DNA from 2 places in the Synechococcus sp. MIT S9220 genome. Region 1 is predicted to be linked to the other one. Evidence: predicted binding sites of a transcription regulator. Region 1 holds the regulator's gene; the other holds the start of a gene.
What was found. The regulator HrcA, encoded in region 1, represses chaperone genes, less so after heat shock. The targets are predictions, from matches to a motif close to TTAGCACTCNNNNNNNNNGAGTGCTAA.

Region 1 (10,267 bases):
GGTTGAAGCGTGAGGATCTCAACCACACCGGCGCCCACAAAATCAACAATGCGCTCGGGCAGGCGTTGCTGGCCCTGCGAATGGGCAAAAAGCGAATCATTGCCGAAACAGGAGCTGGTCAGCACGGGGTCGCGACGGCCACGGTCTGCGCTCGCTTCGGCTTGGAGTGTGTGGTGTACATGGGTGCTGAAGACATGCGCCGTCAGGCTCTGAATGTGTTCCGCATGCGTCTTCTTGGTGCCAGCGTTCAGCCTGTGACCGCCGGCACCGCCACGCTCAAGGACGCCACCAGTGAGGCCATCCGTGACTGGGTTACGAATGTGGAGACCACGCATTACATCCTCGGGTCAGTGGCAGGCCCCCACCCCTATCCAATGTTGGTTCGCGACTTTCATGCAGTGATCGGAGAGGAAGCCAGGGACCAATGCCAGCAAGCGTTCGGTCGTTTGCCGGATGTGCTGATGGCTTGCGTTGGTGGGGGTTCCAACGCCATGGGTCTTTTTCATCCCTTTGTGGAGTGCAGCGATGTACGTCTGATCGGAGTTGAGGCAGCCGGTGATGGCGTCGCCACAGGCCGTCATGCCGCCACGATGACGGAAGGCAGGGTCGGTGTGCTTCACGGTGCCATGAGCCTTTTGCTGCAGGATCAGGACGGGCAGGTCCAGGAAGCTCATTCGATCAGTGCCGGCCTGGACTACCCCGGAGTTGGGCCTGAACACAGCTACCTGCGCGAGATTGGCCGGGCCGAATACGGCGCCGTCACCGACGCTGAAGCGCTCCAGGCGCTTCAACTGGTGAGCCGACTGGAGGGCATCATTCCTGCCCTCGAGACAGCGCATGCATTCGCCTGGCTTGAGACCCTCTGTCCAACGCTGGCGGATGGCACTGAAGTGGTGTTGAACTGCTCTGGTCGTGGTGACAAGGATGTGAACACGGTCGCCGAGCAGCTTGGCGACGCACTCTGAAGATTCAGAGCATGTCTCAGCTGAGTAAGCGCTCCAGGGTGACAGCAACGGAGTTGACGGCCGCACGAGCGGTCGCGTAGGCCATCCGCATGGGGCCGATCAGGGCAACCTGGCCCACGCCTCCGTCACCGCTGCGATAGCTGGCCTGGACGACTGAGCAGCGGCTCAATGCTGTCTCAGGATGCTCCTGGCCGATCCAGACGCGTCCGTCGGACCAGGCAGGTGCGGGAACAAACGCTGCCGGGTCACTGTCCATCAGGTCGAGAAGAGGCCTCACCCTGGCGCTGTCACTGAATTCGGGTTCAGCCACGAGCCGCGACACCCCATGCACTAACGGTGCCTGCTCGATCGGGCGTTGGAAGGGATTGCCGTTCTCCAGCGCGTCCTGAAGTGCCCTTCCGCAGGATTGCAGCTGCTGTGGCAGACAGCTCCAGTCCAGCTTTCCGGCCTGCACCAGTTGGTCTGAGGTCCAGCGTTCTAAGGCTTCCACCTGACCGGCACTGCCATGGGGCAGCCGCAGATTGAGGTGATGGGCCTGGCTGGAATCGCCCACGAGCATCACCAGCAGGCGGTCTTCACTGCGCACCAGGCGAATGGTTCTGAGATTGCTCTGGGATCGTTGCGGCGGGCTGATCAGGCTCATCAGACCTGTGAAATCCGTCAGCCGGCGTGCCAGCTGCAGCAGCAGGTCATCCAGTGCCGCCCAGCGCAGGCTCAGCTGGGTCAATTCCCGCTCCAGGTGATGGGCACCCGCACCGGGTTCGGGCAGAAGGCAGTCCACATAGTGGCGGTAGCCCTGGGGGCTGGGCACGCGACCCGCTGACGTGTGTGGCTGGGTCAGGAGTCCACGCTGTTCCAGAGCTCCCATGGCCGAACGCACCGTGGCCGAACTCGCTTTGATTCCGAATCTCTGCACTAAAGCGCGACTGCCCACCGGTTCGATGGTGTCGACATAGTGGTGGACCGTGGCCTGAAGAACCTCCTGCTGTCTTCGGGGCAGCGGCTTCACGGAGATCACCTTGCGGATCGCGATCTTACGAAGAATCAGTCAGGGAGATTGGTTCCTGTCATGAATGCATGCCGTTCGGCTGACTGGCGCGCTGATCAGTGGCAGGGCGTTCAGTAGCGCGGCACTGCGGGATCCACCACAACGCTCCAGGCGTCAATGCCACCCTCAAGGTTCCAGACGTCCAGGGATGGTCGATTCTCGAGCAGCCAGCAACCGAAATTCCAGCTGCGCACACCGGCATGGCACAGCACCACGATCGAACCACCGTTTGGCAGCACGTCATCAATGCTCCCCATCCAGTTTTCAGCATCACTGAGGGGCAGATGCTTTACCGGGTGCGGAAATGGAGCGATCACCAGTTCCTGCTGCTCCCGCACATCCACAACGGTCAGATCGGTGTTGTCGTTGAGCCAGTCGTTCAGTTCGCTGGCTTTGAGGGGTTTGGGGGTGGGTCCATTCATCGCTTCAGTCTGGCTTTGGGCTGGCACAGCACCATGGATGGATAGAAGATGAGCACCATGTGCTTCACCGCCTGTTCATGAAAGGGCGCTCGTTCCTGTTGGCTCTGGTCGCTGTGGCGATGGTGCTGCTCACCCTGGCGCTGGGTGTTTGGTGGGCGATGGCTCGTCAGAGCCCGCTGCGGATCATGGACCGGCCACTTGAACTGCCCCGCGCAGCACGGTTTATGCCAAGTGATGCAGCCCTGACGCTGCACTGGCTGGTCGACTCGCGTCAGGTGCCTGCTTACGCCCAGGCCGTTGCGCCCGTTCGCCAGCGCCAACTGGTGAATGACAGCACCCGTCAGCTCAGAGATGGTGCCTTTGCTCTGGCCGGCCTTGACTTCAGCACTGAGCTGGCCGGCTGGATCGGGCCCGAGGTCAGCTTTGCAGTGCTTGACGCTCCTGCACAGCAGTCCGGGGAACAACCGAAGCAGGGTTGGGTCCTGGCACTGTCCAGCCGCGATGAAGATGGGGCCAAGCGCTTTCTGCAGCGTTTCTGGCAGACCCGAAGCCTGGCAGGCACCGATCTGCAGATCTCCCGCTACCGCGGTATGGGACTGATCAGCGGTCGCGGTGCCCTGCTGGGAAGAGATCCCCAACCGATCGCCACGGCCTTGATCGACGACGATCTGCTGTTGCTGGCTTCAGGGCGAGGCGTGCTTGAACAGGCGCTGGATGTCTCTCAACTGGACAGTCAGCATCAGCTCGGAGACCCTGTTCTGGCGGCTGATCTGCAGAGCTTCGGTCGTGGTGCTGCCGTTCTGATTGCCACCCCTGGTGCGATGGACCGCTGGCTGGGGGTCCCCTCAGCGATCACTGCCCGTGAAGACCTGCAGGGGCTGGTGGCATCGCTGACACCGCAGGGCGCTGATCTGGCGCTTGATGCCGTGGTTCACTTCCGTGAGCCTCTGATTCCCCGGATGTCTCAGCTGGCGGACAGCGATGTGTTGCTTAGAGATGCCGGTGGTGATGCGGAGACAGTCGCTCTGCTCACGAATCCTGCGGATCTTCTGGCTGCCGATGCCAATGAGCCCCTGGCTCAGTGGATCGCTCCCCTTCTGCGGCAGTCGATCGAATCCCTGTCGACCGGGGCCGCGGCTGCGGTCGCCGGCCTCGATGAGGGGCCCATGCTTTGGCAGCAAGGGCCGCAGGGCTGGGTGTTAGGCACCCGGCCGAATCGTCCCGATCCCGAAGTGGTGGATCAGCGACTTCAGGGGCTTGGGTTGACAGGCTCCACTCTCGACAGCGAAGGCCAACCTGTTCAGGTCTGGACCCGTCTGGCTCGTCAACGACGTCGAGGAGAGGAGTCGCTGCAAGCTGAACTTGCTGTCGCTCTGGAGCGGCACACCGGTGTGAACTGGTGGGCAGAGACCCTCGATGGTTTGCGCCGTCGCGGTGAGAGTGGGGACCTGATGCAGCGACAGCAGCAGCTGCAGGAGCTGCAGTTCGCGAGTCAGTCAGTGCTGTCTCAGCAACTGGCACTCGCTGCGGCGCCAAGCCGCTTGCACCTGGGTCAGTGGCGACCCTGGGAGCTGGTGCAGGGGGTGGCAGGTCGATCACTGTTGCCAGCTGTGAAAGGTTTAGCTGTCTCTGCTGGGGCTGACCCGAACGCCACCTCCGTTCAGGATGAACGTGTGAGCAGCTTGCGTCTGCGTGCGCGACTCCAGCTCGGTTGATCTTCTTCTCCTGCGCCATGGCATTGCCGCAGAACGGGTCTGCGGCCGTGATCATCCCGATCGCCCCCTGACCGATCGCGGCATGCGGCGAACTCTGGAGGTTGTCCGACAACTGCGGAGGCTGGATGTTCAGGCGGACACACTGATCAGCAGTCCTTACAGGCGATGCAGGCAGACCGCTGAGTTGGCGGTCCAGGCTGGGTTGGCGAAGTCGATCCGTCTGGATTCAGCCCTGGAGCCAGGCGGTGACCCGTGGCCGTTGGTCTCCCGCGTGTCCGGCTGTTGCCTGTTGGTTGGCCATGAGCCAGATCTGAGCACTCTTGCGGCGACGCTGATCGGAGCACCCGCCAGCAGCCTGCGCTTGCGCAAGGCGGGATACTGCCATCTCAGTTGGCAGGCTGACCTGAGCGATCCTCGGGGTCAGGCTGAACTGCAGGCATTACTCAGGCCTCGTCTTTTGCTCCCGCGCTCCGTTTAAGTTGCCCTTGCGCTGAAGCGGAGGTTGGTGAGTCAGAACGATGGTGCCGAGATCCGTCATGAGCGAACGGGTCTGGTGTTCCGCCCCGGACTTGAGGGGGTGCCTGCCACCCAGTCGTCCATCTGTGACATTGATGGTCATGCAGGCTGCCTGTCCTATCGCGGCTATCCCGTCGACGATCTGGCCAACCACTGCAGCTTTCTGGAGACCACATACCTGCTGATCTGGGGGCAATTGCCCACTCCTCAGCAGTTACGCGACTTTGAGGACGAAGTGCAGATGCACCGACGCGTGAGTTTCCGCGTCAGGGACATGATGAAGTGCTTCCCCTCCGATGGGCATCCGATGGATGCTCTGCAGTCCAGCGCAGCGTCTTTGGGTCTGTTTTATTCACGTCGTGCCATCGACGACCCTCAGTACATCTATGACGCGGTGGTTCGGCTGATCGCCAAGATCCCGACCATGGTCGCCGCCTTTCAGCTGATCCGTAAAGGCCAAGATCCCATTCAGCCCAGGGACGATCTGGCGTATTCCGCCAATTTTCTCTACATGCTCATGGAGCGTGAGCCGGATCCCATGGCCTCAAGGATCTTTGATCAGTGCCTGATCCTGCATGCGGAGCACAGTCTCAATGCGAGCACTTTCAGTGCCCGCGTCACCGCCAGCACACTCACCGATCCTTATGCGGTCGTCGCCTCAGCCGTCGGCACGCTGGCTGGTCCCCTTCATGGCGGGGCCAATGAAGATGTCCTGGCGATGCTCGAGGAGATCGGCACACCAGATCAGGCCGCAGGCTATCTCGATGAGGCCATGGCCAGCAAGCGCAAGATCATGGGATTCGGTCACCGTGAATACCGCGTCAAAGATCCTCGTGCGGTGATTCTTCAGGCTCTCGCTGAAGAGATGTTCGAACGCTTTGGTCACGATGAGATGTACGACGTGGCCAGAGCTCTGGAGACAGCGGCGGAAACCCGTCTCGGCCCAAAAGGGATTTATCCCAATGTGGATTTCTATTCCGGACTTGTTTACCGCAAGCTGGGTATTCCCAGAGACCTGTTCACGCCGGTCTTTGCCATCGCAAGAGTGGCCGGATGGCTGGCTCACTGGCGTGAACAGCTTGGTGCCAATCGAATCTTTCGGCCATCTCAGATCTACACAGGCAGTGATCTGCGCCAATGGACGCCACTGGAGGCCCGAGTTCCAACCATCACCACTTAAGTTACATTCATCACACCTTTGCTCATGGTGACTTTCCTCGCCACCAGCGCACCGGCTCTGGTCAGTCCAGGCCTGGATCTGGAACGAAGTTTCAGTCAAGCTCTCGAGGGCTTTGGACTGTCTGAGCAGGCAGCTCGCTTGATCTGGCTTCCACTACCCATGCTGTTGGTGCTTGTTGCAGCAGTGGTGGGGGTTCTCGTCACCGTTTGGCTTGAACGCAAGATCTCAGCAGCGGTTCAGCAGCGCATCGGACCTGAATATGCCGGGGCACTTGGTGTTCTTCAGCCCTTGGCTGATGGTCTCAAATTGCTGGTGAAGGAAGACATCATTCCCGCCAGGGCCGACAGTCTGTTGTTCACGCTCGGCCCTGTTCTGGTCGTTGTTCCAGTGATTCTGTCCTGGTTGATCGTTCCCTTCGGTCAGAACCTTTTGATCAGCAATGTGGGTGTAGGCATTTTTCTGTGGATCTCTCTCAGCAGCGTTCAGCCGATCGGCCTGTTGATGAGCGGATACGCCTCGAACAACAAATATTCCCTGCTTGGAGGTCTCAGGGCAGCTGCACAGTCGATCAGCTACGAGATTCCCCTCGCTCTCGCTGTGCTTGCGGTGGTGATGATGAGCAATTCCCTCAGCACCGTCGACATCGTCGATCAGCAAACCGGTGCGGGAATCCTCAGCTGGAATATCTGGCGCCAACCTGTCGGCTTTCTGATTTTCTGGATCTGCGCTTTGGCGGAATGTGAACGCCTTCCGTTCGACCTCCCCGAAGCGGAAGAGGAGCTGGTTGCCGGTTATCAGACCGAATACGCCGGCATGAAGTTCGCGCTCTTCTACCTCGGCAGCTACATCAATCTGGTGCTGTCAGCTCTGCTGGTTTCGGTGCTCTATCTCGGCGGCTGGGGCTTCCCTTTGCCGGTGGAATGGCTGGCCGGCTGGCTGGGGCAATCGGTCGATGCTCCTCTCGTCCAGGTGATCACAGGCACAACAGGCATTGTGATGACCGTGCTGAAGGCCTATCTGCTCGTTTTCATTGCCATCCTGTTGCGCTGGTCGACGCCGCGGGTTCGCATTGACCAGCTTCTTGATCTTGGTTGGAAGTTCCTGCTGCCACTGGCTTTGGTCAATTTGCTCGTGACCGCAGCGCTGAAACTTGCCTTCCCGGTCGCCTTCGGGGGTTAGGTTTAATTACCTAGGCTCTTGCTCAGCGGTCACTCCGTCTCCCCTCCCTCAGGCCATGTTCGGTTTTCTCAAACAGGTTGGTGACTACACCAGAGATGCCGTCGACGCGGCGCGCAATCTCACTCAGGGTCTGGCCGTCACCTTCGACCATATGAAGCGCCGTCCCGTCACGGTGCAGTACCCCTACGAGAAGCTGATCCCCTCGGAAAGGTATCGCGGGCGCATCCATTACGAGTTTGATAAGTGCATTGCCTGTGAGGTGTGCGTGCGCGTCTGCCCGATCAATCTGCCCGTGGTGGATTGGGTGATGAATAAGGCCACCAAAAAGAAAGAACTGAGGAATTACTCGATTGATTTCGGGGTGTGCATTTTTTGTGGAAATTGCGTGGAGTACTGCCCCACCAATTGCCTTTCGATGACGGAGGAGTACGAGCTGGCGGCATTTGACCGTCACAGCCTCAACTACGACAACGTCGCACTGGGGCGTCTCCCTACCAGCGTGACCACCGACCCATCAGTTCTGCCTCTGCGGGAATTTGCTTACCTTCCGGCCGGCGAAATCGATCCCCATGTTGTGGATCCCGATCGCCCACGGGCTGGGCAGCGACCCGATCAGCTGCTGGCTGCCATGAAGTCAGCCGCAGCTGTTTCAACAGTGGATGCGGGAGAATCGACCACGGTGTCAACGGATCGCAAGGAGAGTGCTGAATGACGATCGCAGCGTCAACGCAACTGATCTGCTTTCTGGTGCTCAGCTCTGTGGTTGTGCTGGGAGCTCTCGGGGTGGTGTTGCTCAGCAACATCGTCTATTCGGCCTTTCTGCTTGGGGGCGTGTTCCTGGCAGTGGCTGGTTTGTATCTGTTGCTCAATGCCAGTTTCGTTGCTGCAGCCCAGGTGCTGGTCTACGTCGGTGCTGTGAACGTGCTGATCTTGTTTGCGATCATGCTCGTCAACAAAAAGGAAGACCTTGCTCCAATTCCAGGGTTGACCTTGCGTCGCCTGCTTTCCGGTGGCGTCTGTGCCGGCCTCTTCGCCTTGTTAACAAGGGTCGTCCTCACAACTCCATGGGCGGAAGGGCCAGAGCCAATTGGCGAAGACGCCACGGTTCGAATCGGTGAGCATCTCTTTACCGATTATTTGCTTCCTTTTGAGCTGGCCTCAGTTCTGTTGCTGATGGCCATGATTGGAGCAATTGTGCTGGCTCGACGCGATGTTCAGGCCGTCGATCCAGGCACTGGTGAACTTGCGGATCAAGGCCTGATTGAAAAGGCCCGGACTCCCCTGCTGGTTGATCAACCACCTTCCTGACCTTTCCCTGCCTTCTTGTCATGCTCTCCGAGCTGCTGTCCGGTTCCGTTCCTCTCGAGGCCTATCTGCTTGTTGCCGCAGTGCTGTTTTGCACGGGCGTCTGGGGGCTGATCAACAGTCGTAATGCTGTGAGGGTGCTGATGAGCATCGAGCTGATGCTCAATGGTGTGAACATCAATCTGATGGCGTTCTCCTCCTATGTGGATGGCCAGCTGATCCGTGGTCAGATTTTCTCAGTGTTCGTGATCACCGTGGCTGCTGCGGAAGCGGCGGTTGGCCTGGCCATTCTTTTGTCGCTTTATCGCAATCGCGTCACAGTGGACATGGAACGCTTCAACCTTCTGCGCTGGTAGGGCCGGCGCCCTCATCATGCGTCTGCATCGGGTCTGGTTGATCTATAGGGCTGAAAGCCCTCTGGCTTTGAAAGAGGCCAAGGCCTGTGCCAAGACGCTCGAGTCTCTTGGCGTGACTGTGTCTGTGGCGATGAGCGGTCTCAGCGCGGATCCCTTCCCAGGCCTGCTTGCGTCGGAACCGGAACTCCCTGACCTGGCGGTGGTGCTTGGAGGTGACGGCACGGTTCTTGGTGCTGCAAGGCATCTGGCTGTTTATGACGTGCCGATTCTCTGTTTCAACGTCGGCGGTCATCTGGGCTTCCTCACCCATGAACCAGGGCTGATTCGGCGTGATGGTCTGTGGCGACGCCTGCAGGACGACCATTTCGCGATGGAACGTCGCATGATGCTGCAGGCTGTGGTGAATCGAGCCGATGACCTCAACTGTTCCGTATCTGGAGAAGGGGGGCAGGCCGCGGATGACATTGAGCGTCATTGGGCTCTGAATGATTTGTATCTGCGTCCCTGTCAGGAGGATCTTGCGCCCACCTGCACCCTTGAACTGGAGATTGACGGAGAAGTGGTTGACCAGGTCCGCGGAGATGGTTTGATCCTGGCGACTCCAACCGGTTCAACCGGCTACGCCATGGCCGCCGGAGGACCCATCCTCCACCCAGGAATTGACGCCATCATCGTGAGCCCCATCTGTCCGATGAGTCTGTCCAGTCGTCCGGTGGTGCTTCCACCCAGGTCGAGATTGGTGATCTGGCCACTTGGAGACGGATATCGGCCAGTGAAGCTCTGGAAGGACGGCGCCAGTGGGCCGGTGCTGTGCCCTGGTGAATGCTGCGTGATTCAAAGGGCTCCCCATCATGCGCTGATGGTTCAGCTGGAGCAGTCGCCCTCTTACTACCGCACCCTTTCACGCAAGTTGCACTGGGCCGGGAGCCTGGTGGACACGATGCCCTCGCCCAACTGAAAGCTCAGCGATGCCCCTTGAGATCGAACGCCGTTTCCTGGTGACCGGGTCTGGCTGGCGTGCCCATGCAGGAGAGCCACAGCAGCTCAGACAGGGCTATCTGGTCTTGAGTGAGGACGGTTTCACCGTCCGGGTGCGGCTTCGGGCGGATGGAAAAGCTTGGCTCACGCTCAAGGCGCCCGCGGAGGGAATCGCGCGTCATGAATTCGAATACGAACTGCCGCCTGCTGATTCCGAAGCCCTCTGGACGCTTGCGCCCCATCGGTTAATCAAGACCCGGTTTGCCTTGTCGCTTCCCGGTGGCGAGTGGGTGGTGGATTGCTTTGAAGGAGACAATGCACCGCTGGTGCTGGCGGAGGTAGAGCTCAGTGACGCTTCAGATCTCGTTGACCAACCCGAGTGGTGTGGTCGGGAGGTCACCGGCGAAGGGCTCTGGAGCAATGCAGCACTGGCTTATCAGCCGATTTCAAGCTGGCCTCTGGAGATGAGACAGCGTCAAGGTCTGGAGTCGACTTAAGACAATCACCCCACGATCCTTGAAAGAGTCTTTGGTTTTCCTTTAGATTTGGATTGGGAATCGTGAAGTGACTCGTGCACGGCCTCTACGACCACGACGGAATTCT
Region 2 (10,267 bases), 280 kb from region 1:
CCTGAACACTCCTCAGAAAAACGCCTTCTTCCCCATCAATATCCAGCAGCCTGAGCTCGATGGTTTCGGTCCGCCGCGTGGGAACGGATCGACCGCAGAAATCAGGCTGAATCGGCAGCTCCCGATGGCCGCGGTCCACCATCACCAGCAGCATCACCCTGCGGGGCCGTCCCCAGGCCTGGATCGCTTCCAGCGCAGCACGCACGGTTCGGCCGGTAAAAATCACGTCATCAACCAACAACACATCACGACCTTCGACACTCACCGGCAGCTCAGTCGCCTGCACAGGCCTCATGGCCACTCGCTCGAGATCATCGCGATGGAAGGTCGGATCGAGCGTGCCCTGGGCAATCGCCTTACCGCTCTGCTCTTGAAGGAATCGCGCCAGCACTGCTGACAACTGAACGCCACGGGTGGGAATTCCCAACAGCAGCAACTGCTCGACCTCTCCCACGCATTCAAGAACCTGGGAAGCCAGGCGCGACAGAGTTCTGCCGACGTCCTCGGCTGAAAGGATCTCGATCCGCTCACTGTTCCCAGACGTCACCATGACCGATGCAGTGGGATAGATGACTGTATGTCGGATATCACCTGTCAGATCCGCAAAAGCTGACCATCGTCAGCACAGGAGTTCACCAGGGGCGGGATCCGGGGGTAGCTTATGAATCTAGAGAAGACCTTAAGAACGGATAGAGCTGAGTGAACGTTGCCGATCGCCATACAGGACGACCAAGCAGGGAGCGATCCATTGCTCCCGTTGTTCTGGCGATCCTGGACGGGTGGGGCGAACGCAGCGACACGGACCACAACGCCATCCGAGCTGCCAGCACTCCTGTGATGGATGCGCTGCGTCACGCCTATCCCCAGACACTGATCCAGGCGAGCGGCTCCCATGTGGGATTACCTGATGGACAAATGGGTAATTCCGAAGTCGGGCACCTCACCATCGGCGCGGGCAGGATCATCCGCCAGGAACTCGTGCGGATCGGCGACACGGTTCGCGACAACCAGTTGCGTGCTGTTCCGAAACTGCGTGAACTGGCCGAACGCCTGCGTGCAAGCAACGGCACGCTTCACCTGCTGGGCCTCTGCTCGGACGGTGGTGTGCACAGCCATGTGGATCACCTCTGTGGACTCCTGCGATGGGCAGCCGACGAAGGCCTGAAACATGTGGCGATCCATGCGATCACCGACGGACGTGACACCCCCACTCAGAGTGCTCCGGCTTATCTGAAACAAGTCGAGGAGGCCATTCAGGCCAGTGGAGTGGGTGAAGTCGCCAGCCTCTGCGGTCGCTACTGGGCCATGGACCGCGATCGCCGCTGGGAACGCACAGCCCGCGCGCATGAACTGCTCACCTCTCCTGACGTTCCGGTGAGCCAGATGTCAGCCGCTGAGGCACTGCAGGCCAGTTACGACAGCGGCATCACCGATGAGTTCGTGGAACCTACGCGTTTACAGGCAACCCATCTCAACGATGGCGATGCCTTACTGATGTTCAACTTCAGACCTGACAGAGCTCGTCAGATCATTCAGTGCCTGGCCAGAACGGATTTCTCTGATTTTGAGCGCCCTCATCAGCCTCGGCTGGATGTGGTCACGTTCACGCAGTACGAGGCTGGCCTCCCCGTGGAGGTTGCATTCCCACCCGAGTCCCTGGATGACCTGCTGGGCCAGGTGGTGGCATCACGAGGACTGCGCCAATACAGAACAGCAGAGACCGAAAAATACCCCCACGTCACCTACTTCATGAATGGTGGTGTTGAGCAGCCTCTCGAGGGGGAAGACCGCCATCTGGTGCCCTCTCCGCGGGTGGCCACCTATGACCAGGCCCCTGCCATGAACGCTGAAACCCTCACCGTGAGCTGCATTGAAGCCATCGAGAAGGGGATTTATTCCCTGGTGGTGATCAATTACGCCAATCCAGACATGGTTGGACACACCGGCGTGATGGAAGCCGCAACTGAGGCGATTCAAACGGTTGACCATTGCATCGGACGGTTGCTCGATGCCGTGGGACGCATGGGAGGAACGATGATCATCACTGCAGACCATGGCAACGCCGAGCGAATGCAAGGCGATGACGGTCAAGCCTGGACGGCCCACACCACCAATCCTGTGCCGTTAATCCTCGTGGAGGGAGAACGCAGAAAACTGCGCGGCATGGGCAATGCAATCCGCCTGCGGGATAACGGCGGGCTGGCTGACATCGCACCCACTCTTCTGCAGCTGCTCGATCTCGAGAAACCCGATGCCATGACCGGCAGCACCCTGATCGAACCAATCGAGACACCTGTGCCCTCCACCGCTCTCCTGCCACAACCGGTCTGATCGGCTCGGACATAAGATCTGCCCATGATTACCACCGTTCTTTCCTGGATCTGGATCGGCAGCGGCCTTTTGCTGATCCTGTTTGTGCTGCTGCACAGCCCCAAGGGTGATGGCATGGGTGGGCTCGCCGCCAGTGGTAGTACGTCGTTTACCAGTGCCAGCAGCGCTGAAGCGACTCTCAACCGCATCACCTGGACCACCCTGGCCATCTTTCTGACGCTGGCTGTGATCCTGAGTGCCGGCTGGCTGAACTAAATCAGCAGGGCCGACAACAACAGGTCCAAGCGGATCGCGACTTAATGAAACTGGGGAGAACCAATCCTTTCCGGATAGGCCTCTTCACCGTGCTCACGCACATCAACGCCAAGGTTTTCAGCCTCTTCCGTCACTAGGAACGGAAGGCCAAGACCTCGTAAGACTCCTGCGATCAGCAGTGTCCCAAGGGCCGCCAACCCATAGGCCACAAGCACAACCTGAAACTGATCAACAATCAAGCCAACTCTGCCCTTCTCAGCAAAAACCTGGGCTGCGGGGTGAGTGGCGATCAGCTCAGTGCTAGCGAAGACACCGGTCAGAATCGCGCCGACTGTGCCACCGACACCGTGGACGGCAAAGGTGTCGAGGGAATCATCAAAACGCAGCGAAACCTTGAGCTGCACAGAGCAATAACAAAGCAGACCAGTGATCGCACCGATCGCCATCCCAGCCCCCGGCGTGACAAACCCAGCTGCTGGGGTGATGCCCACCAGACCGGCCACAGCCCCGGTCGCCATACCGACAGCAGTGGGCTTGCCATCACGCCATGTTTCGATCAATGACCAAGCAACCAAGCCAGTTGCTGCAGAGATATGCGTCGTAGTGAAGGGGAGTTCCGCACCACTGACACTCAGCTGACTACCGCCGTTGAAACCGAACCAGCCAAACCAGAGCAGACCAGTGCCGAGCAAGATCTGAGTCACATCGTGAGGTGGGCGCACCGAATTGGGCCACTGCTTGCGCCAGCCAACAAGGCCAGCAAGCAAGAGAGCAGAAACACCAGAGCTGATATGCACCACCGTGCCTCCAGCGAAATCAAGGTCTTTCCCAAGGCAACCACCTCCCCAGACCATATGAGCAAGAGGGGCATACACCACCAGGAGCCACACGGGGGTGAAGACGCACCAGAAGCGAAAACTGATCCTCTCCACCAAGGCCCCTGAAATCAGAGCCGGAGTGATGATCGCGAACATGCCCTGAAAGAGAGCGAAGCTGAGGCCAGGTATCGCCAGGCCAGGCCAAATATCAGGGACGTTCTCCAACATGGCGAAGGAGAAGGGATTGCCAATGACGGCATTCAGAGCTCCGCCGTCGGAGAAGGCAAGACTGAATCCGAAGCTGACCCACACCAGCGTGGCGATGCCCATCATCACGAAGCTCATCGCCATCGTGTTGAGCACATTGCGAGCTTGAACGAATCCTCCGTAGAAAAACGCCAATCCAGGAGTCATCAGCAGCACAAGTGCCGCCGAGGTGAGGATCAGAGTGTTGTCGGCAGCCGAAAGTGAGGCATCACCTGCGTACGCAGGCAGCAGGGCAGAACTCAGCAGCTGAAATGCTGGAACCACCAAAAGGGCGATCAAAAATCGCCTCAGACGAGGCTGAAACACGTATTTTCAGTAACCCTCGATACCATTTCAGACCATCTGCGCCAAAAACTGTTCACTGCGAACATTTTGAGAGGCGTGGAGATTGGAGGCGTCCAGAACCGAGACGTCGACAAAAGCGCCACGTGCCGCCTGAATTCAATCCCGAGCTGGCAACAAAAAAGCCCCGCAACAGCGGGGCTTAACAAGCCGCCGAGGCGGCTTTGATCGAGAAGCTGCGACTCAGTAGTCGAAATCGCCACCGCCCATGCCGCCACCGGCTGGTGCGGCGTCTTTTTTCTCGGGCATGTCAGCAACGATGCATTCGGTGGTCAGCACCATGCCTGCGATTGACGCAGCGTTCTGCAGACCGGAACGCGTCACCTTGGCGGGATCGACAATGCCGGCAGCCAGCATGTCGACATAGTCACCGTTGGCCGCGTTGTAGCCATCATTGAAGTTCTTGGCCTTCACGTTTTCAGCCACAACAGCACCGTTGACACCTGCGTTCTCAGCGATGCGCATCAGTGGTGCAGTCAGAGCGGCAGCCACAATGTTGGCTCCGATCAGCTCCTCTCCCTCCAGGCTGGACGATGCCCACTGCTCGAGTGTGGGAGCCAGGTGAGCCAGGGTGGTGCCACCTCCAGGAACGATGCCTTCTTCAACAGCAGCCTTGGTTGCGTTGATGGCATCCTCAAGCCGAAGCTTCTTGTCCTTCATCTCGGTTTCGGTGGCAGCACCCACCTTCACCACAGCAACACCACCGGCGAGCTTGGCCAGTCGCTCCTGAAGCTTCTCCTTGTCGTAGGTGGACTCGGTTTCGTCCATCTGCTTACGAATCTGCTCACAACGCGCTTTCACTGCCACGTCATTGCCTTCGGCCACGATCGTTGTGGTGTCCTTGTTGATGGTCACGCGACGGGCAGTGCCAAGCATCTCGATCTTGGCGTTCTCAAGCTTCAGACCGGCGTCTTCAGTGATCAATTGACCATTGGTCAGCACAGCCATGTCTTCCAGCATGGCCTTGCGGCGGTCACCAAAACCGGGGGCCTTCACCGCAGCCACATTCAAGACACCGCGCAGACGGTTCACCACCAAAGTGGCAAGAGCTTCCTTCTCGATGTCCTCAGCGATGATCAGCAGAGGCTTGCCAGTGCGAGCAATCTGCTCGAGCACGGGTACGAGATCCTGCACGAGGCCGATCTTTTTGTCGGTGAGCAGGATATAGGGCTCGTCCAGGACGGCTTCCATTCGCTCAGTGTCGGTGGCGAAATAGGGAGAGATGTATCCCTTGTCAAAGCGCATTCCCTCGGTGACCTCCAGCTCGGTGGTCATCGACTTGCCCTCTTCCAGGGAAATCACACCTTCCTTGCCAACTTTGTCCATGGCGTCGGCGATCATCCGACCCACTTCCTCGTCGTTACCAGCGGAAATGGTGCCCACCTGGGCGATGGCATTGCTATCGGCAATCGGCTTGGCGTTTTCTTTGATCTTGTCGACCAGAAAATCCGACGCTTTGTCGATGCCCTTTTTCAGGGTGATGGCATTGGCACCGGCAGCAACGTTGCGCAGGCCAGCCTTGACCATGGCATGGGCAAGAACGGTCGCAGTGGTGGTGCCGTCACCAGCTGCGTCATTGGTCTTGGATGCAGCCTGACGAATCAGAGCAACACCAGTGTTCTCGATGTGGTCTTCGAGTTCGATCTCTTTGGCGATGGTGACACCGTCATTGATGATCTGGGGAGCACCGAACTTCTTTTCAAGAACAACGTTGCGACCTTTAGGGCCGAGAGTCACAGCAACGGACTCGGCCAGGATGTCAATGCCCTTTTCAAGAGCGCGGCGAGCGTTCTCGTTGTAAATGATGCGCTTGGCCATGGGGGCGGAAATGGATGGAAAGGAATAGTTGGTGACTACCGACCTGTCTCAGGCGCGTGGCAGTCAGGAGCCGGTCAGTTGACGATGGCGAGAATGTCCTTCTCGGACAGGAGCACGAACTCATCGCTTCCGAGCTTGATGTCGGTGCCTGCGTACTTGCTGTAGAGGACCTTGTCGCCGACACCTACTTCAGGAGACTGGCGGGAACCGTCGTCGTTGCGCTTACCAGGGCCAACTTGAACAACTTCGCCCACCTGAGGCTTTTCCTTCGCGGTGTCGGGGAGCAGGATGCCGCCGGAGGTTTTCTCCTCGGATTCTGAAACCTTGACGAAAACGCGATCGCCGAGGGGCTTAACAGTGGAGACGCTGAGAGAAACAGCTGCCATGGGTTCTTGCAGGAGCAGGGACAGTGCGCCGAAGCGCCGATGCGACTCGAGCTGGCACTCAAGGTCGTCGAGTGCCAACCTATGTCCGGGTTCTGCACTTCGGCCACGGGACAAGCGTGCGGGTGACCGAACCACTCCCCCCTCTCTCGCGACGGTGGTATCGTTGCCCCGCTCAGGAAGGGATAGCTCTAGACGCTTCCCTCTCACACCCCCTTACTTATGGCCGCTGCTGCTCCCGCCTCCGCCGGTACCAAGGGCGTTGTCCGCCAGGTGATTGGCCCGGTTCTGGACGTGGAATTTCCCGCCGGCAAGCTGCCCAAAATTCTCAACGCTCTCCGCATCGAAGGCACCAATACCGCCGGGCAGGCGGTTGCTTTGACCGCTGAAGTCCAACAGCTGTTGGGCGATCACCGTGTTCGCGCCGTTTCCATGAGTGCCACCGACGGACTTGTCCGTGGCATGGAGGCCCTCGATACAGGTGCACCGATTTCAGTGCCCGTCGGCGAAGGAACCCTTGGCCGCATCTTCAATGTTCTCGGCGAGCCTGTCGATGAACAGGGGCCGGTTAAATCCAATACGACAGCTCCGATCCACCGTTCAGCTCCCAAACTGACTGAACTGGAAACGAAGCCCAAGGTCTTTGAGACCGGCATCAAGGTGATTGACCTCCTGGCTCCCTATCGCCAGGGCGGAAAAGTGGGTCTTTTCGGTGGTGCCGGCGTCGGCAAAACCGTGCTGATCCAGGAACTGATTAACAACATCGCCAAGGAACACGGTGGTGTTTCCGTGTTCGGCGGTGTGGGTGAGCGCACCCGTGAGGGCAACGACCTTTACGAGGAATTCAAGGATTCAGGCGTGATCAACGCCGATGACCTCTCCAAGTCCAAGGTGGCGCTCTGCTACGGGCAGATGAACGAGCCTCCCGGCGCTCGCATGCGTGTGGGCCTCTCAGCTCTGACGATGGCCGAGCATTTCCGTGACGTGAACAAGCAGGACGTGCTGCTGTTCATTGACAACATCTTCCGTTTCGTTCAGGCCGGTTCGGAGGTGTCCGCACTGCTCGGACGGATGCCTTCCGCTGTTGGATACCAACCAACGCTCGGAACTGACGTGGGCGAACTTCAGGAGCGAATCACCTCCACTCTGGAAGGTTCCATCACCTCGATCCAGGCGGTTTACGTCCCTGCGGATGACCTGACTGACCCAGCTCCCGCGACCACCTTCGCTCACCTGGACGCCACCACGGTGCTGAACCGTGGCCTCGCGTCCAAGGGCATCTATCCCGCTGTTGACCCGCTCGACTCCACCAGCACCATGCTTCAGCCCGCTGTTGTGGGCGACGAGCACTACCGCACAGCTCGCAGCGTGCAGTCCACGCTTCAGCGCTACAAAGAGCTGCAGGACATCATCGCGATTCTCGGTCTCGACGAACTCTCAGAGGACGATCGCCGTACCGTTGACCGTGCTCGCAAGATCGAGAAATTCCTCTCTCAGCCTTTCTTTGTGGCTGAGATCTTCACCGGCATGTCCGGCAAGTACGTGAAGCTCGAGGAAACCATCAGTGGTTTCAACCAGATTCTTGCTGGTGAACTGGATCACCTTCCTGAACAGGCTTTCTACCTCGTTGGCAACATCGACGAAGTCAAGGCCAAGGCTGCAAAGATGGCCGAAGAAGCCAAGTGATGGCATCTGGGGCATGAAATTCATGCCCCAGTCCCTTTCATTTTGAGCCCAAGCTTTTAACCCAAACACTCCATATCCATGTCCCTCACCCTCCGCGTGCTGGCACCAGACCAGAGCGTGTTCGATGGCTCTGCTGATGAGGTCATTCTCCCCAGCACCACTGGGCAGCTGGGCATTCTTCCCGGCCACGTTTCACTTCTTGCAGCGCTTGATGTGGGCGTTTTGCGTGTCCGTGCGGACGGCGGCTGGAAATCCATCGCCCTGATGGGTGGGTTTGCGGAAGTGGAAGCGGATGATGTCACCGTGTTGGTGAACTCCGCTGAACTGGGAAGCTCGATTGATGGCAGTTCTGCTGAAAGCGAACTGCAGGCTGCACGTAGCGCAGTCAGCAAATTGGAAGGCCAGCCAACCTCGCCTGAAAAAGTGAAGGCCCAACAGAGCCTTAACCGCGCAAGAGCTCGTGCACAAGCAGCTATGAACCAGAAATAATTTAGCAACCAAAAAATCTTCATGATCAATTTAACCGGGAGATATTCCCGGTTTTTATGCATTAATTTCAGGCAATAGACTTTGATACTATGCTAGTTCTCTTAATATCAATCAGCAGCCTTGTCAGTTAGAGACATGCATTAAAGCCTGCCGCCAAGATGCCTAAAGCATCATCAACGAAGAACAAGTTACAAAGATTTTGCCACCCTTCTCATCAACACGATTACCAATACTCTAACCCCAAGAAAAAATCAACTGATATTCTTAGTCGAACAAGCGGCAAGAATCTTGATCCGAATAGAAAAAGCAGATCAGAATAAGCAAGCCTCTATACAGCAAGAGCTCATACGAGACGCGGCAAGCTTGGCATATAGTTTTAGAAAACAGGCCTGAAACTCATGAGCAACCACCAGCCATAAAAGTGATTACCAATGAGACCCTTCAACTCAAAGGATCTCTTATTCACGCAATTCTCGGCAATAGGCAATAAAATAATCAAAAGCCATTCAAAATTACTACGCATGAAATCTAAACTGAAACTTGGCTTAGCGCTTAGCACATTTATAATTTGTGGGTGCGTCACAACTTCGCCATCCTTAACTGCAGAGACTGACATATCAGACTTTTACGAAAAAGCAGCTCCTAACGAAAACAGCAGCAAAGCCATTGAATTTACGTTTACTGCATTTGGTGACTCGGGATGGGCAAAAACACATACAAGCCGGCCAATCTATGAAGGCGGCTTTAAACAAGCCTTTAAGCGATTTGACCCTAACAAAACCACACTTGGAGACATTAATTACATTAACTGGGAAACAAGCATTGGCACACATTGCGAGCAATTCTGGAGCAAGTTATCTCCTAGCACCTATGCATTCTTAACACACCCCAAAGAACTTGAAGATACCATTGACCTTGGATTCAATGTTATTGGATTGGCTAACAATCATACCTTTGACTGCCTTCGCTCAAAAGAAGGCAACGGACCATTGCAAACCTATAATTTCGTCAAATCAATTCGAAGCCAAAATCCAAACATTGCCCTGAGTGGAGTTTACGAACAAAGGTTTCAAGAACCCATACAGAGCAATATCAAAACAAAACAAGGGATAGTCCCAATCACATTTGCGAGTGCTTATGTAGGAGGCAGCCAAAGCCATTGTGCAAATATGCTCTGTGTACTCAATTTGGGAGCAATCAAAAAGTCTTTTACTGACACGAGCAGGCTTAGAATTCTCGCCTTACACAGCTGGGATAAAGCAACTCACGCTAGGTTAAAAGCTGTATTAACAACCATGATTCAAGAAAATATGATTGATATTGGCATAGGATCTGGTCCTCATATCAAGGAGCAGATTAAAATCGTAAAAACAAGCCAAGGAAATAAGATACTGGCAACAAGCCTTGGCAATTTCATTCATCCAAGCCTTTCAGCGCAAGCAAAAAATGTAGCTCTTCAATCAATCTGGAGCTTTAATGAACAAACAAAAACCTTCAAGCTTCTAGAAGCAAATGGGATAAAGATCAGCTGCGACGGAGGCGAGTGCGTCAACAAAGGCAGGCAACGTGTCTTTTAAACATTATTCTGAACATTCATCTTGCCCAGAAATATTTCTGGATCCAGTGCGATTCCCTTTGGATCTCTAATCTCAAAATGGAGATGAGGACCAGTACTTCGCCCAGTATTTCCCATTTTTGCGATCACATCACCCCGAATAACAGCCTCACCAACTCGAACAAGAACCTCATCGCAATGCGCATAACGAGTCCTGTACCCATCAGGATGCTGAATTTCGACCATCAGCCCATAGGCACCTAAATACTCTGCGAAAACCACACGCCCAAACCGTGAAGCATGAATTGCTGTTCCAATGTGAT

Region 2: groES (co-chaperone GroES) is a predicted target of HrcA. The motif match lies at 6,269-6,295, and genes of this name have one in related genera.

Annotation. Positions count from the first base shown of each region.
Region 1 covers NZ_CP047958.1:2,179,096-2,189,362, reverse strand. Annotated here, with positions in the region: gene trpB (tryptophan synthase subunit beta) at 1-965, shown strand, start outside; gene SynMITS9220_RS12115 (heat-inducible transcriptional repressor HrcA) at 982-1,974, opposite strand; gene SynMITS9220_RS12110 (rhodanese-like domain-containing protein) at 2,085-2,435, opposite strand; gene SynMITS9220_RS12105 (DUF3352 domain-containing protein) at 2,513-4,150, shown strand; gene SynMITS9220_RS12100 (histidine phosphatase family protein) at 4,128-4,628, shown strand; gene SynMITS9220_RS12095 (citrate synthase) at 4,656-5,846, shown strand; gene nuoH (NADH-quinone oxidoreductase subunit NuoH) at 5,871-7,025, shown strand; gene ndhI (NAD(P)H-quinone oxidoreductase subunit I) at 7,081-7,737, shown strand; gene SynMITS9220_RS12080 (NADH-quinone oxidoreductase subunit J) at 7,734-8,333, shown strand; gene nuoK (NADH-quinone oxidoreductase subunit NuoK) at 8,354-8,686, shown strand; gene SynMITS9220_RS12070 (NAD(+) kinase) at 8,703-9,644, shown strand; gene SynMITS9220_RS12065 (CYTH domain-containing protein) at 9,655-10,161, shown strand.
Region 2 covers NZ_CP047958.1:1,901,917-1,912,183, forward strand. Annotated here, with positions in the region: gene pyrR (bifunctional pyr operon transcriptional regulator/uracil phosphoribosyltransferase PyrR) at 1-550, opposite strand, end outside; gene gpmI (2,3-bisphosphoglycerate-independent phosphoglycerate mutase) at 700-2,331, shown strand; gene secG (preprotein translocase subunit SecG) at 2,356-2,586, shown strand; gene SynMITS9220_RS10635 (ammonium transporter) at 2,628-3,950, opposite strand; gene groL (chaperonin GroEL) at 4,197-5,831, opposite strand; gene groES (co-chaperone GroES) at 5,906-6,217, opposite strand; gene atpD (F0F1 ATP synthase subunit beta) at 6,437-7,900, shown strand; gene atpC (ATP synthase F1 subunit epsilon) at 7,979-8,389, shown strand; gene SynMITS9220_RS10660 (CapA family protein) at 8,911-9,966, shown strand; gene SynMITS9220_RS10665 (M23 family metallopeptidase) at 9,963-10,267, opposite strand, start outside.